Linked DNA regions of Prochlorococcus marinus XMU1408. The main gene of each other region encodes a partner of the protein of the gene in region 2 in a complex. Links are inferred from orthologs where the notes say so. Each region holds a gene or a part of one and is shown on either strand. Other genes may lie near its edges. The genes, in order: DNJ73_RS01195, DNJ73_RS01795 and nuoH.

Region 1 (4,806 bases), on a different replicon or contig from region 2:
ACATCACAACCAACCTGAGCGTATTAAAAACAGTAAGTTTTTAGCTTTACGCTTTCAGACAATTAATGGTTTATGCTTGAGTATAGGTTTTGCTATATCCTCATTTTTTTATAATTAATTTTTGATTTTATTGAATCATGAAATTAATAATTAATATCAAGCCATTTTCATTTCAACTAACAAGAAAATTAATAACCTCGCAAGGAATTATTCATAACAAGGTAGGTTTATTGTTGCAAATAAAAGACTCAAATGGAAATTGCGGATGGGGGGAAGTTTCACCTATTGAGAAAAAGGAATTAGAAAAAAGTATCGAAAGTCTTGATTTTATTGGGAAACAAACTACAAAAGATTCAATAGAAAATTATTTATTTGAATTGCCAGGCGCACTTGCTTTCGGATTAGGGTCCTGCTTAGCCGATTTAGAAAGTCTCACTCAAAGGAAAATAAATCTTGAAGGTTTTGACGTCGCAAAATCAGCTTATCTTTTACCTACAGATATTGATCCATTAGAGTCAATACGTAAATATGTAGATGAATCAAATGAGAAGAAAAGTTCTTGTACAATAAAATGGAAGGTATCTCACCTAGAAAATAACTTTAAGGAAGAAAAAATATTACAAAAAATCTTAGACATTTTACCAAATAATTTTAAACTTAGAATTGATCCAAATGGAGGTTGGAGTCGCCAAAAAGCACAAGAATGGATTAACGAACTCAAAAACGAACCTCGTTTGGAATGGATTGAACAGCCACTCCCATCAAAAGATATTGAAGGTTTATTTTCATTGGCCACTCAAATTCCAATCGCACTAGATGAATCTTTGGTTGAATTTCCATATTTACGAAAAACATGGAAAAGTTGGCAAATACGTCGCCCTGCATTAGATGGTGATCCGAGATTACTGTTAAAAGAAATAGAACAAGAAGATAGTCAAACAGTCATAAGCACAGCTTTTGAAACTGGTATTGGGAGAAGGTGGGTTAATCACCTCGCTGCCAGACAAGTCAAAGGGGGAAATCCTTGTGCACCTGGACTTGCACCTGGATGGTGCCCAAAAGGCCCACTCTTCAACAACAATCCGAAATTAGTCTGGGAAGCCGTATGACCAAAATTGCAGTTGTAGAATGTATTCCTGAAAAAAACCTGGACTGTTCAAAAGAAATTTTAAAGAATTTTGAAAAGCATAACTGGGTGTATCTAGCGCCTCCAAAAGATCAAACGAAAATCCCCACATCGTCAACCTTACCTGAAGGAGAAGGAATAATCATTTCAAGCGGGGGCAGCCTTGGAGGGCCAAATCTTTGTTTCCAATCACTTAAAAATCTCACTAATTCGGCTTTATCAACCGGAAAGTGGTTAAAGAATCATGGCCTTAAGCCAAATGAATGCATCATTCTCAATTCACTACCTTTGCATCATATAAGTGGTTTCATGCCTTGGTGGAGACATCAGACTTGGGGATCTGGGTATTACTGGATTTCAAATTCTATAATGCATAAACCACTTCAACTTAAGCAATTTAGTGAAGCATTAACTAATAAACATAGACGTCCATTAATTACATCCCTAGTTCCAACTCAATTATTATCTTTGATAGATAATACTGATGGTTTGAAATGGCTTCAATCCCTTGCTGTGATATGGGTTGGAGGAGCTTCCATTCCTATAGACCTTGCTGAAAAAGCACGCAGAAAGTCTATTAATCTAGCTCCTTGTTATGGGGCCACCGAAACAGTAGCAATGGTGACTTGCCTTAGTCCTAAAGACTTTTTAAATGGAAGTAATAGTGTTGGGTTCCCTCTCGAAGATGTTGAGATAGAAATCAACAAAAGAAATTCACTTAAGATTAAAACCAGTAGAATTGCAACTTCAAAATGGAAGAATAATAAATTCGAATCAATTAAAGACTCATATGGATGGTGGGAAGCAGGCGATCTAGCGCAATACATCACTCTCGACAATAGAAAAGCAATACAAATCCTAGGTAGAAGAGATTCAGCTATAAATTCGGGCGGTGAAACGATTTTTCCAGAAGATATCGAAATGGAATTAATGAAAATAATCTCAAAAAATCAAATCCCAATTAAAGATATTTTTGTACTAGGAGTTAGTGACAAGAAATGGGGACAACGTTTAGTTGCCTTAACAAAATTCAAAGAGAAAGAACTAAACAGATATCCAATCATTTCACTTCTGAATGATCTCATTGAAGACTGGCAACCATCCAAAAAACCACTGAACTGGTACGATTGTCCAAAACTTTCAAGAAATATCAATAAAAAATGGGAAATAAAAAAATGGCAAGATTGGATAGCCTTTAATAAACCTATTAACTAAAAATTCGAACTAGATTCATGAAGCCACAAATTTATTTGTTTAGATAATGCACATTTTTTTCTAGTAATTGGATTTATCGATACATGTTTTATATTTGTCGAACCGATTTGCTCTCCATTCTTTTTAAATTTAAATCGAAGTACGAATGAAGACTCATTTATCTTCTCTGTTTCAAGTTCAATATTTATAGTATCTCCAACATAAAGTGGTTGAAAATAATTTGCTTCACAATGAACAACTGGTAAAGCTACATCTAGTTGGCTTGTATTGATTTCGTTTGTAGGAAAAATATCTTTCAAAGCTATTCCATATTTTTCTAAACTTTCTTCCCAAGTTTCATGACACCATCTAAATAATTCAAGAAAGTGAACCACACCTGCAGCATCTGTTTCACCAAAACGAACTGTTCGTTTCAAACATAACCATTCTCTAGGATTACGCTTGTCCAAAAACCTATCTATCAACAGAACCCATAATCACATCAATCGAACCTAAGATTGCCATTATATCAGCGACCTTGGCTCCCTTCAGTATGTGAGGAAGTATCTGCAAATTATTTGAGTCAGCTGCTCTAATTTTAAACCGCCAAGGGGTTACATCATTATTACCTTGAATAAATACTCCTATCTCTCCTTTTCCAGACTCAAGGCGTGTATATAATTCACCATTAGGAATCTTAAAAGTCGGTGCAACTTTCTTGGCTACATATTGATAATCAAAGCCCGATAAATCACCTTTTTTTCCCTCAACTGTTCTTTGTGCCTCAAGATTTTCTGTTGGCCCCCCAGGAATCATCTCACAAGCTTGTCGTAATATTTTTAATGACTGTCTCATTTCTTCAATACGAACTCTATATCTTGCATAACAATCACCCTCTTTCTCCCATGCAATATCCCATTCAAAATCGTCATAGCATTCATAATGATCTACCTTTCTCAAATCCCACGGGACACCTGCCGCCCTAAGCATTGGGCCAGAAAGACTCCAGTTAATCGCTTGCTCTTTTCCTATAACTCCTAAACCTTCTATACGTCTACGAAAAATAGGATTATTAGTAATCAATTTTTCATACTCATCAATTTTTGGACCAAACCAGTCACAAAAATCTTTGCATTTTTCTAACCAACCCCAAGGCAAATCACATGCAACGCCACCAATACGGAAATAATTATTATTAATCAATCTCTGACCAGTTGCAGCCTCCCATAAATCGTAAATCATCTCTCTTTCTCTAAAAATATAAAAGAAAGGAGTTTGAGCTCCGACATCAGCCAAAAATGGACCTAACCAAAGCAAATGGTTAGCGATCCTATTCAACTCAAGCATTATCGCTCTGATATAACTTGCTCTCTTGGGTACCTTTATATTTGCTAAACGCTCAGGGGCATTAACAACAATGGCTTCATAAAACATACCAGCCGCATAATCCATGCGACTCACGTAAGGAACAAACATAACGTTTGTTCTATTCTCAGCAATTTTCTCCATCCCTCGATGCAAGTAACCAATAACTGGTTCACAATCAACAACATCCTCTCCATCAAGGGTTACTACTAATCGCAATACCCCATGCATTGATGGATGATGTGGCCCAAAGTTGACCACCATTGGCTCAGTACGCGTTTCAAGCTGCGTCATTGGGCCCAACCAAAGCAATGTCTAGATACTAGTAAAAACTTATGAAAGAAGTGCCAATTAGTTCAAGTTCTAACTTTAATCATATCCCTGTAATGGGGAAAGAAATAATTCGATCATTAAAGGAATTACCAAGTGAATTAACAAAAAAAGGATTAATTATTGATGCAACCATTGGAGGCGGGGGACATTCCGCTCAAATACTCGAAAATTTCCCTGGAATCAAAATTATTGGGCTGGATCAAGACCCAATGGCTATAAAAGCAGCATCAAAAAAATTAATTAAATTCGGAACAAGAATAGAAATAATCTCTACAAACTTCGCAGACTTTTCACATCACGAACAAGCCATTTGTGTCCTAGCGGATCTTGGCGTTAGTAGTCATCAACTTGATGAGCCTTCACGAGGTTTTAGCTTTCGTTTAAATGGTCCAATAGATATGCGTATGAATCCCAAAGAGGGTTCAAGTGCAGCCGAACTTATTGAAACTCTCTCTGAGCAAAATCTAGCTGATTTAATATATGAATTAGGCGAAGAAAAACGATCTAGGCGTATTGCAAGAAAAATAAAAAATGATCTAGCTGAAAATGGACCATACTCTGGAACTCAAGACCTTTCTTATGCAATTGCAGGCTGCTTCCCCCCCAAGCAAAGATATGGTCGAATTCATCCCTCAACAAGAACTTTTCAGGCTTTAAGAATAGCTGTGAATAATGAATTAGGCTCTCTCGAAAGTTTACTTTTAAAAGCTCCAAACTGGTTGTTAGAGAATGGATTATTTATGGTAATGAGTTTTCATTCACTAGAAGATAGAAGAGTAAAATCGAGC
Region 2 (4,640 bases):
CACCTGGTTTTGAAATTAATTTGGAAAATAGTATTTTTCTAGTTAAAACTAACCAGCGTTTCCAATACCAGTATATGAACCGTAGAAGAAAATACCAAGAACAAAAATCACAGCTGTTCCACCTGCAGTAGCTACTAACCACAAAGGAAGTGCCCCTTCTGTCCACCGTCTTTCCCAGGAGATTGCAGGACGGCCATCGGGTAGACGATCTCCTACTCGTCCATCAGGTCCTTTTAATTTGCTCATGATAAAGAGATTTAGTTAAAGAAGTAGCTGGAAAAAAGAATTCCCATTACAAAAACAAGTAAGAGTCCAAGATAAAGACTTGTTCGGTTTAGTTCAACCGGAACCTTATTTGGATTTGGATTGACTTGCATGGATAAAAAAGCAATCAGATGAAATTTGGTTATTTCAGACGCGTGTCAAGTTCAGCCTTCGAATCAAAGCGCTGAACTACAACAGGAGCTTTGCTTTCTCCAGCCTGAAAATACGTATCTGGTCTAGGAGTTCCAAAAGCGTCGTAGGCAAGCCCAGAAGACACAAATAGAAAACCTGCAACGAAGATCGCAGGAAGTGCTACCGCATGGATAATCCAATAGCGGACACTAGTAATGATCTCAAAAAACGGGCGTTCCCCGGTAGAGCCGGCAGCCATAGCCTCACTTAATCAGCTCAGTGATCTTATCAAGCGAAAATCAAAAGAATGGATCTCTGTTGCAAGCTGGTTACACAGAGTCACGGAAATCATCAAAATTTAATGATTTCAACCCTGCCATCTCAATAAATTCCCTCTTTCGCCAAATACAAATCCCTTTGTACTGACACTATTTAAATCGTCCATAAACAGAATTCTAATGAAATTTGTCGGCACAGAATCACCAACAGGGTCTTGTTCCCAAGTTTTCCCATCATCATTACTGATTAATAAAGTCCCATTTCCTCCTGCGGCCCAAATTGACTTAGCAGGATCCCAAGCAAGATCTTGATAGTTATAGCCATTAACTATTGGGATTATGGGCTTAGACCAAGCGTCAATATTATCTGAATCTTCATTAAATCTGATTTCAGCTCCTCTAGAAAGCATCCATAAATCTCCATTTGGCATTTCACCAACACTTTGTACTCTTTTACTACTTGCTCTCTGATGAGGACTCCAAGTCTCCCTATCTGAACTCAGAACTGAGAAAAAATTCCCAAGACTACTTACGCTGACATATCCTCCATTAGTTGTTCGTCTTAATTCTCTGATACCTCCAGATCCAGAAGTATCAACAACCAATGCTTCCCAGTTTGCACCTCCATCTGTAGTTTTATAAATTGCTCCCGCAGTGGTTGCCAATTCAGCAGAATCAAAATCAATTGTGGTAATCAAATAAGGGTCTCCTGGTAACTTATTTCCTAGATCGAGACGAGTCCAATTTTTTCCTCCGTCAGTTGTATGAAGAATTAAACCTGGTTGGCCTGCGATCCAGCCCTCTTGATCTTTGAAATCAATGCTTATCAAGCGAAAGTTACCTTCGCTAGGGATATCCAAATTCCTTTCATTCCAGGTAATTCCTCCATCATTTGTCTCCAGAATTAATCTATCTGTTCCAACTAGAAAACCATTTTTGTCATCAACAAAGTCAATATCTAGAGGATTTGCATCAGTATCAAGATCTACTGGTGACCATGGACTGGATGAACCCATAGATGCATTGCTAACAGTGCATCCGCTCAGAGCTACTCCAATTATTAAAGCAAGAGTCAAATTAATGAGATTAGAAAACAGACTTTTCATTTCAAGGAATAAAGAGAGAGAAAACAGGCAGCAGCTAAAGCCAGGCTTCCAAAAATTAGTACGTTTTTCTGGCCTGAAGGAAGTTTATTAAACCCAAAGCCATAAGTTAGGTTTTCTTCAAATCCACTAGGCTTTGATTTAGGTCCAATATCCTTGTATCCACCAAATCCTACTCGACAGACAGGGCATCTAAACTTCTCTTTATCTATATCCAGAAAAGCAGTTCCTGGCTTAATACTTAGCTTTTTTATGCCCTCATCAGGATCGTAAATAAAGCCACAGCTCATGCATTCGAAGCGATTGAATTTTGAATCAAATTCCATGGTTTTGTCATTTTGTTCTAATGAAAAAACTTGCTTTTGTTGTTCATCAGAATTCAAATTTTTCAAAGCATTTGATTCTGTTTTGATGTTTTCACTCACAGTTTTCACTTTCACATAAAACAACTCTATGGCACTAATCTAGAAAATGACTGTCAAACTGATATTGAAATCAGTAATTAGTTCATGTTTTCCCTACAGGGTTATGAGTATTTTTTAGGATTTCTTCTTATTTCAGGAGCAGTTCCTATTCTTGCTCTTACTACAAATAAACTCATAGCACCAAAAAGCAAAGCTGGGGAAAGGCAACTTACCTATGAATCAGGTATGGAGCCTATTGGAGGAGCATGGATACAATTTAATATTCGTTACTACATGTTTGCGCTTGTTTTCGTTATCTTTGACGTTGAAACGGTGTTCCTTTACCCATGGGCGGTTGCATTTCACAGACTTGGATTATTAGCATTCATAGAAGCACTTGTTTTTATCACAATACTGGTTGTGGCACTAGCATATGCATGGAGAAAAGGTGCCCTTGAATGGAGTTAAATCCCTTGAACAACTCTCCCGCAACCGAAACCGTAAGAAGTCTCAGAGAGGCTACATGTGGTCCAGTTGGCGCTCCATCAATAACGAATGATTTAAGCGAAAATATAATTCTCACGAGCCTTGAAGATCTTCATAACTGGGCAAGATTAAGCAGTTTATGGCCTCTTTTGTATGGAACTGCCTGCTGTTTTATTGAATTTGCCGCCCTAATTGGATCACGATTTGATTTTGATAGATTCGGATTAGTACCTAGAAGTTCTCCCAGACAAGCAGATCTACTAATAGTTGCTGGAACGGTCACAATGAAAATGGCACCTGCTCTTGTAAGACTTTATGAACAAATGCCTGATCCAAAATACGTAATTGCAATGGGAGCTTGCACAATTACTGGCGGAATGTTCAGTGCCGATTCGACTACAGCAGTAAGAGGTGTTGACAAATTAATTCCAGTTGATCTTTATCTTCCTGGATGCCCTCCTAGACCAGAGGCAATATTTGATGCTGTAATTAAATTAAGAAAAAAAGTTGCAAATGAATCAATATCAGAAAGGTCGAAAATAACTCAAACACATAGATACATAACTATTCCACATAAAATGAAAAGAGTTGATCCAAAAGTTAATGGCCAATATCTCAATGCAAAATCACAATTAATAGCCTTAAACCCTTCACTATCAGAAGAATTTGACCAGTCTCTTAAAGAGGTTCAAAAAATATCTGAAGAACTTTCAAGTAATTAATCACCCTTTTTAAATCCATGACAAAAGAATCTGAAATCATAGAAGACAAAAAAAACTCTGGTCCGGTAAGCGAATGGCTTTCTCAAAATGGATTTGAAAATATATCTCTCTCAGAGGACCATCTTGGTATTGAGGTTATTAAAGTCAATCCAACAAATCTTTTACCAATAGTTGAGGCGTTAAAAAATGATGGATTTAATTATCTTCAATGTCAAGGTGGATACGATGAAGGTCCTGGACTAGACATTGTTTGCTTTTATAACTTAATCGAAATGAATGAATTTAAACAAGATATTTCTCCTCGCGAAGTAAGATTAAAAGTATTTTTAAGTCGCAATGGTGACTTAACTGTTCCTAGCGTATATAGCCTTTTTAGAGGTGCAGATTGGCAAGAAAGAGAAACGTTTGACATGTATGGTGTAAATTTTAAGGGCCACCCACATCCAAAAAGACTTTTAATGCCTGAAGATTGGAAGGGATGGCCATTGAGAAAAGATTATATTCAGCCAGATTTTTATGAACTGCAAGATGCTTACTAAAATTATTTACCTCTTTTGTACCTCCGATAAAATCTCATTATTGCTAAAGCAAGACTTCTAGGATCATGTCGCAAAGTTGGAGTAGCTTTTGAGCCTTGAAGTGAAGCCAGATAAACCTTATAACCTCTTGCTAGAAGGTCATTCTTATTACATTTAACTGGTTCAGCTCCTTTTGACTTGTAGTAATCCAACAATGGTGAGGGTTGCAATTCGCCTTGAGCAAGAATTGAACTAAATATTTTTCTAGTGATTCCTCTGGTAGCTAATTGAGCCTCAATAGCTCTCACATGACCAGTTACATCAAGTCCATCAGTTTCTCCTGGCTGAGTCATCAAATTACATATATACAATTTGGGAGCATTGCTTCTTTCAATTGCTTCGACTATTTCAGGTACAAGTAAATTTGGAAGAATTGAAGTGTATAAACTTCCAGGGCCAATTAATATAATTTCTGCATTTTTTATAGCCTCTAGCGCTCTTGGCAAAGCTGGAGGTTGAGAAGGGTGGCAACCGATTCTTACTATTGGAAGTTGTGCTTTACCAATAGCTGATTCTCCATTTATCCGTTCACCATTTTCAAGCTCTGCCCATAATCGGACATCTACATTAGTTGCTGGTACAACTTGCCCCTGAACAGCAAGAACCCTACTCGAAGCAGTAATTGCTGTCTCTAAGCTTCCAGTTATTGCAGTTAAAGCAGAAAGAAAAAGGT
Region 3 (4,806 bases), on a different replicon or contig from region 2:
TTTTCAATTAATTGGCTTTAATTTTGCAAAAGACATCTCAAAATGGGTAGGAGATTATGGGAGCTTTGCAGTATTTGATTCAAACAAAAAAACTATAAATGATTGGTTGATGGTCTTAGCAATAAAAGAAGATGTAAATATTAAACAAGAATTAGAATCTATTTTAGGATCAAAAGTTGTTGATGAGAGTACTAATCAAAGCAATAAAATCAGCACCTCAAAAACAGAAATAATTTCAAAACAAATTAATTCAAACAACTCAATCTACTTTGCAAATGATGAAGGTAATCTTTTAATATCATCCAATCCTAATATCATACAATCTTCAATAGAAGAATTAGATAGCAATATAATAAATACAAAAAAAATGTATAAGAATATTCAATTAAAGGATAATCTTAAAGACGGATTGTTATTATTAGAAATGTCTCCAAAAAAGATTTTAAATCTTATTGGTCAAGAAGAAGATTTATTGAATATAAACAAGGTAGACAATTTACTATCTTCTTTAAATGTAGATAAAAATAAATTAAACTTAGAAGGAATATTAGCTTACAATGTTAAAACTAAAATGCCAGTTAAAGATATTAATTCTAATTTAATTGATATAAAAAAGGAATCTGAATTGCCTCAGAATTATATATTAGTTGACAATCCCAAGCAGTATTTCCAGAAAGATTCTGTCCATCCATATCAAAAGCTAATAGCCTCTATTATCAAAGAATCAACAACCTCAGATTATTCTGAGCTCTTAAAAATAATTCTTGAAAACTCTCAAGGAAATTTGATTTGGATAAATGATAAAGACTGGTTGATTTTAACTAGGAAATCTGATACGAAAAAGACAGAGATAGATGATATTCTAAAAAAAGAGAATTTTTTGAATTCAAATCTAGATTTTAAAAGCAGACAGCTAGAGATTTGGTCAAAAATAAGTACAAATGAAAATAATGCATATGAGCTAAAAGATAACATTGAGGCAATTGTCGAAGAAGATGACAAGACTTACATTTGGAGTCAAAACTTATCTTCTATATCAAATTTTGATAATACAAACTACCTCAAAAATTATTCAGATAATGAACAGAATACAAATGAATTTAATGATTTTGATGATGTCCTAAAAATTCATTTAGGGAAAGAAAAAACTAAAGAAATTTTAAATAGTTTCTATCCATATATCTTATTGAAAACTATGTTAGGAAACACACTAAATCCTCCTCAGGATATTGATATAGCCATTGCAGTACCTACAATTAATTATCCAGACTTCATTAAAGTTAAAATCAACTTAAAAACAAGTTGATAAAAAGTTTAAAGTGCTATATTAAAAATATAGTTTAATTCTATAAAATAAAGTTCAAGTTGAAAATTTTTCAATTGAACAGAAAATTGTTTTGCAGGAGCTAAAGCCATAGATAACGAAAAAAAGACAACTAATTTGGTTCTAAAACCAGGCTTGGAAGGGGTTCCAGTAACCAACTCAGGGATATGCGAAATAAATGGAACAGAAGGAAGGCTTAGCTACAGAGGTTATCCAATATCTGAGCTAGCCCAAAAAAGTAGTTTTTTAGAAACTGCATTTCTCTTGATCTGGGGAGAACTTCCCACTGAAAATGAGCTTGAGAAATTTGAAAAGGACGTTCAAATGCATAGACGAGTGAGCTTTAGAATTAGAGATATGCTCAAGTGTTTTCCAGAGTCTGGGCATCCTATGGATGCTCTTCAAGCAAGTGCTGCATCTTTGGGCCTCTTTTATTCTCGAAGAGCAATTGATGATCCAAAATATATCTACGACGCAGTTGTGAGGTTGATTGCAAAAATTCCAACTATGGTTGCTGCTTTCGAGCAAATAAGAAAAGGAGACGATCCAATTCAACCTCAAGATGATTTACCTTACTCTTCCAATTTCCTTTATATGCTCACCGAGAGGGAGCCAAGTCCTCTTGCAGCAAGAGTTTTCGACAGATGTTTAATTCTTCATGCCGAGCACAGTCTCAATGCAAGTACATTCAGCGCAAGAGTAACTGCAAGCACATTAACTGATCCTTATGCCGTCGTGGCTTCTGCCGTTGGGACATTAGCCGGTCCTCTTCATGGAGGGGCCAATGAAGATGTGATAGCAATGTTAGAAGAAATTGGAAGACCTGATGAAGCCTCTTCATTTCTCAATGATGCAATTGAAAAAAAAAGGAAAATCATGGGCTTTGGACACAGGGAGTATCGAGTCAAAGACCCTAGAGCAACAATTTTACAAGCCTTCGCAGAGGAACTTTTCTTGGAATTTGGTAAAGATGAAATGTATGAAGTAGCCAAAGCACTTGAAGAAGAGGCTATTTCCAAGCTGGGGCCAAAAGGTATATTCCCAAATGTTGACTTTTATTCCGGACTTGTTTACCGAAAGCTTGGTATTCCTCGAGATTTGTTTACACCTGTTTTTGCGATTTCCAGAGTTGCTGGTTGGTTGGCTCACTGGAGAGAGCAACTTGGAGCAAATAGAATTTTCAGACCATCACAAATTTATGAAGGAGCAAAAATTAGAAATTGGCAGCCTCTTGAGAGCAGATAATTTGAAATTTATTTTTTTCGAATTTTAAATTAATTCAAAATTACACTAACCTTATTATTAGATCAAATATCAGAAGTGAATTCAGGTATAGACCTTGAGATGAGTTTTACCCAAGGTGTTCAAAACCTTGGTTTATCTCATGAATTAGCACATCTTTTATGGATCCCTCTTCCAATGCTTTTAGTATTGGTTTCAGCTGTAATTGGGGTCTTAGTAACAGTTTGGCTTGAACGAAAAATTTCTGCAGCAGCTCAACAAAGAATTGGGCCTGAATATGCAGGTGCACTTGGAATTCTTCAGCCAATGGCTGACGGTTTGAAACTTTTAGTAAAAGAAGACATTATTCCCGCAAGGGCAGACAGCGTTCTTTTTACAGTTGGTCCAATATTAGTATTAGTTCCTGTAATTCTATCTTGGTTAATTGTTCCTTTTGGTCAAAATCTTTTAATAAGCAATGTAGGCATAGGAATCTTTTTATGGATTGCTCTAAGTAGTATTCAACCTATTGGTCTACTAATGAGTGGCTACTCTTCAAATAATAAATATTCTTTGCTAGGTGGACTTAGAGCTGCCGCTCAATCAATTAGTTATGAAATTCCATTAGCGCTAGCGGTGTTAGCAATAGTTATGATGAGCAATTCATTGAGTACTGTCGATATAGTTGAGCAACAAAATACTGCCGGTTTTCTTAGCTGGAACATATGGCGACAACCTGTAGGTTTTATAATTTTTTGGATCTGTGCATTAGCTGAATGCGAGAGACTACCTTTTGATTTACCTGAGGCAGAAGAAGAACTTGTAGCTGGTTATCAGACTGAGTATGCGGGTATGAAATTTGCTCTGTTTTACTTGGCTGGATACATAAATCTTGTTTTATCTGCATTACTTGTTTCCGTTCTCTACCTAGGAGGTTGGGGATTTCCTATCTCAATTGATTGGTTTTCATCTTTGATAGGTCTTTCAATTGATAATCCATTAGTTCAAATTATTGCTGCATCTCTTGGAATTGTAATGACAATTCTGAAGGCTTATTTACTGGTTTTTTTAGCAATTTTATTGAGATGGACTACTCCAAGAGTTCGAATTGATCAATTACTTGATTTAGGATGGAAGTTTCTTTTACCTATTTCATTGGTCAATTTACTTGTAACTGCTTCACTTAAATTGGCATTTCCGATGACATTTGGCGGATAATGGAAAAGCAACACACTAGCTAGGTTTTTTTAAGTAAAAGTACCTACATTTAATTGAAAAAAACTGTATAATGAGTATTGTAATTAGAGGCCGCCGGCAGCAAATTTAATATGCTTGGTTTCCTTGAAAAAGTTGCCGACTACACTAAAGAAGCCGTTAGTGCAGCGAAATATTTAGTTGATGGACTTGGCGTTACATTCGACCACATGCGTCGAAGACCTGTAACGGTTCAATATCCTTACGAAAAGCTAATTCCATCTGAGCGTTACAGAGGAAGGATTCATTATGAGTTTGACAAGTGCATTGCATGCGAGGTTTGCGTAAGGGTATGCCCAATCAATCTGCCAGTCGTTGATTGGGTAATGAATAAAGAAACCAAGAAAAAAGAATTGAGAAATTATTCTATTGACTTTGGTGCATGTATTTTTTGTGGAAATTGCGTTGAATATTGCCCTACAAATTGCTTGTCAATGACAGAAGAATATGAACTGTCTGCATTTGATAGACATAGCCTTAACTACGATAATGTTGCTCTTGGAAGACTACCAACAAGCGTAACTTCAGATCCATCAGTTCGTCCTCTCAGAGAATTACCCTATTTGCCAAAGGGCATAATGGACCCTCATGAATTACCCGCGAACCAACAAAGAGCAGGTAAGCTTCCAAGTCAGATTATAAAAGAACTGCAAGCAGAGAAATCAGAAGAAGAAGGTAATAATAATTCGTCGGATATGGTTCCAAATAAATTAAATTCTACTAACAAATGAATATCGCTTATTCAACAGAATTAATTTGCTTTCTAATTCTTAGTGCCGTCATAGTTTCTGGAAGTTTGGCAGTTGTTTTATTAGAAAATATTGTTTACTCAGCATTTTTATTAGGCGGAGTATTTATGGCTGTAGCAGGTTTATATCTTTTGCTAAATGCTAGTTTTGTCGCTGCAGCTCAAATTCTTGTATATGTAGGAGCTGTAAATGTTTTGATATTATTTGCAATTATGTTAGTTAATAATAAAGAAAAGTTAAAACCAATTAAAGGTCTTA

What was found.
Region 1: the proteins of DNJ73_RS01795 (region 2) and DNJ73_RS01195 are in contact, whole or in part, in a cryo-EM structure (PDB 6ZJN), measured with the Thermus thermophilus proteins. The link is inferred for Prochlorococcus marinus XMU1408 from one-to-one orthologs. Residues at the interface, in WP_096411116.1 of Thermus thermophilus: Glu45, Ser46, Asn48, Pro50, Ala51, Gly52, Glu53; in WP_223903221.1 of Thermus thermophilus: Met26, Thr27, Asn29, Gly31, Pro32, His34.
Region 3: the proteins of DNJ73_RS01795 (region 2) and nuoH are in contact, whole or in part, in a cryo-EM structure (PDB 6KHJ), measured with the Thermosynechococcus vestitus proteins. The link is inferred for Prochlorococcus marinus XMU1408 from one-to-one orthologs. Residues at the interface, in WP_126986108.1 of Thermosynechococcus vestitus: Gly6, Tyr7, Glu8, Tyr9, Phe10, Gly12, Phe13, Leu14, Ile16, Cys17, Ser18, Pro21, Ala24, Leu25, Ala27, Ser28, Leu31, Arg32, Pro33, Ser35, Arg40, Leu41, Thr42, Thr43, Tyr44, Glu45, Ile51, Gly53, Ala54, Trp55; in WP_126985484.1 of Thermosynechococcus vestitus: Gln8, Lys26, Trp29, Leu30, Pro33, Met34, Met37, Leu38, Leu83, Ile84, Phe85, Lys86, Glu87, Asp88, Val89, Leu90, Pro91, Ala92, Thr100, Ala104, Val107, Ile108, Phe111, Leu112, Tyr114, Ile115, Ile125, Ser126, Leu128, Phe133.

Annotation. Positions count from the first base shown.
Region 1 is NZ_QJUE01000001.1:229,811-234,616, reverse strand. Bases 1,888-4,806 are described here. They hold DNJ73_RS01195 (NAD(P)H-quinone oxidoreductase subunit H), read right to left. Parts: upstream 3,980-4,806; coding sequence 2,795-3,979; downstream 1,888-2,794. Other genes in these bases: rsmH (16S rRNA (cytosine(1402)-N(4))-methyltransferase RsmH), read left to right, coding at 4,021-4,806; DNJ73_RS01200 (acyl-CoA thioesterase), read right to left, coding at 2,338-2,790; DNJ73_RS01205 (AMP-binding protein), read left to right, coding at 1,888-2,341. Outside these bases: menA (2-carboxy-1,4-naphthoquinone phytyltransferase), read left to right, coding at 1-118; menC (o-succinylbenzoate synthase), read left to right, coding at 138-1,109; more of DNJ73_RS01205, read left to right, coding at 1,106-1,887.
Region 2 is NZ_QJUE01000002.1:58,948-63,587, reverse strand. Bases 1,215-3,967 are described here. They hold DNJ73_RS01795 (NAD(P)H-quinone oxidoreductase subunit 3), read left to right. Parts: upstream 1,215-2,286; coding sequence 2,287-2,649; downstream 2,650-3,967. Other genes in these bases: yvcK (uridine diphosphate-N-acetylglucosamine-binding protein YvcK), read right to left, coding at 3,931-3,967; DNJ73_RS01785 (NAD(P)H-quinone oxidoreductase subunit J), read left to right, coding at 3,407-3,928; nuoB (NADH-quinone oxidoreductase subunit NuoB), read left to right, coding at 2,640-3,389; DNJ73_RS01800 (rubredoxin), read right to left, coding at 1,777-2,202; DNJ73_RS01805 (photosynthesis system II assembly factor Ycf48), read right to left, coding at 1,215-1,780. Outside these bases: DNJ73_RS01820 (photosystem II reaction center protein J), read right to left, coding at 49-246; DNJ73_RS01815 (photosystem II reaction center protein L), read right to left, coding at 258-377; psbE (cytochrome b559 subunit alpha), read right to left, coding at 407-655; more of DNJ73_RS01805, read right to left, coding at 764-1,214; more of yvcK, read right to left, coding at 3,968-4,640. UniProt on the Escherichia coli protein: NDH-1 shuttles electrons from NADH, via FMN and iron-sulfur (Fe-S) centers, to quinones in the respiratory chain. The immediate electron acceptor for the enzyme in this species is believed to be ubiquinone.
Region 3 is NZ_QJUE01000001.1:217,321-222,126, reverse strand. Bases 1,785-4,703 are described here. They hold nuoH (NADH-quinone oxidoreductase subunit NuoH), read left to right. Parts: upstream 1,785-2,644; coding sequence 2,645-3,763; downstream 3,764-4,703. Other genes in these bases: DNJ73_RS01120 (NADH-quinone oxidoreductase subunit J), read left to right, coding at 4,527-4,703; ndhI (NAD(P)H-quinone oxidoreductase subunit I), read left to right, coding at 3,874-4,530; DNJ73_RS01135 (citrate synthase), read left to right, coding at 1,785-2,569. In the rest of the region: DNJ73_RS01140 (DUF3352 domain-containing protein), read left to right, coding at 1-1,306; more of DNJ73_RS01135, read left to right, coding at 1,442-1,784; more of DNJ73_RS01120, read left to right, coding at 4,704-4,806. UniProt on the Escherichia coli protein: NDH-1 shuttles electrons from NADH, via FMN and iron-sulfur (Fe-S) centers, to quinones in the respiratory chain. The immediate electron acceptor for the enzyme in this species is believed to be ubiquinone.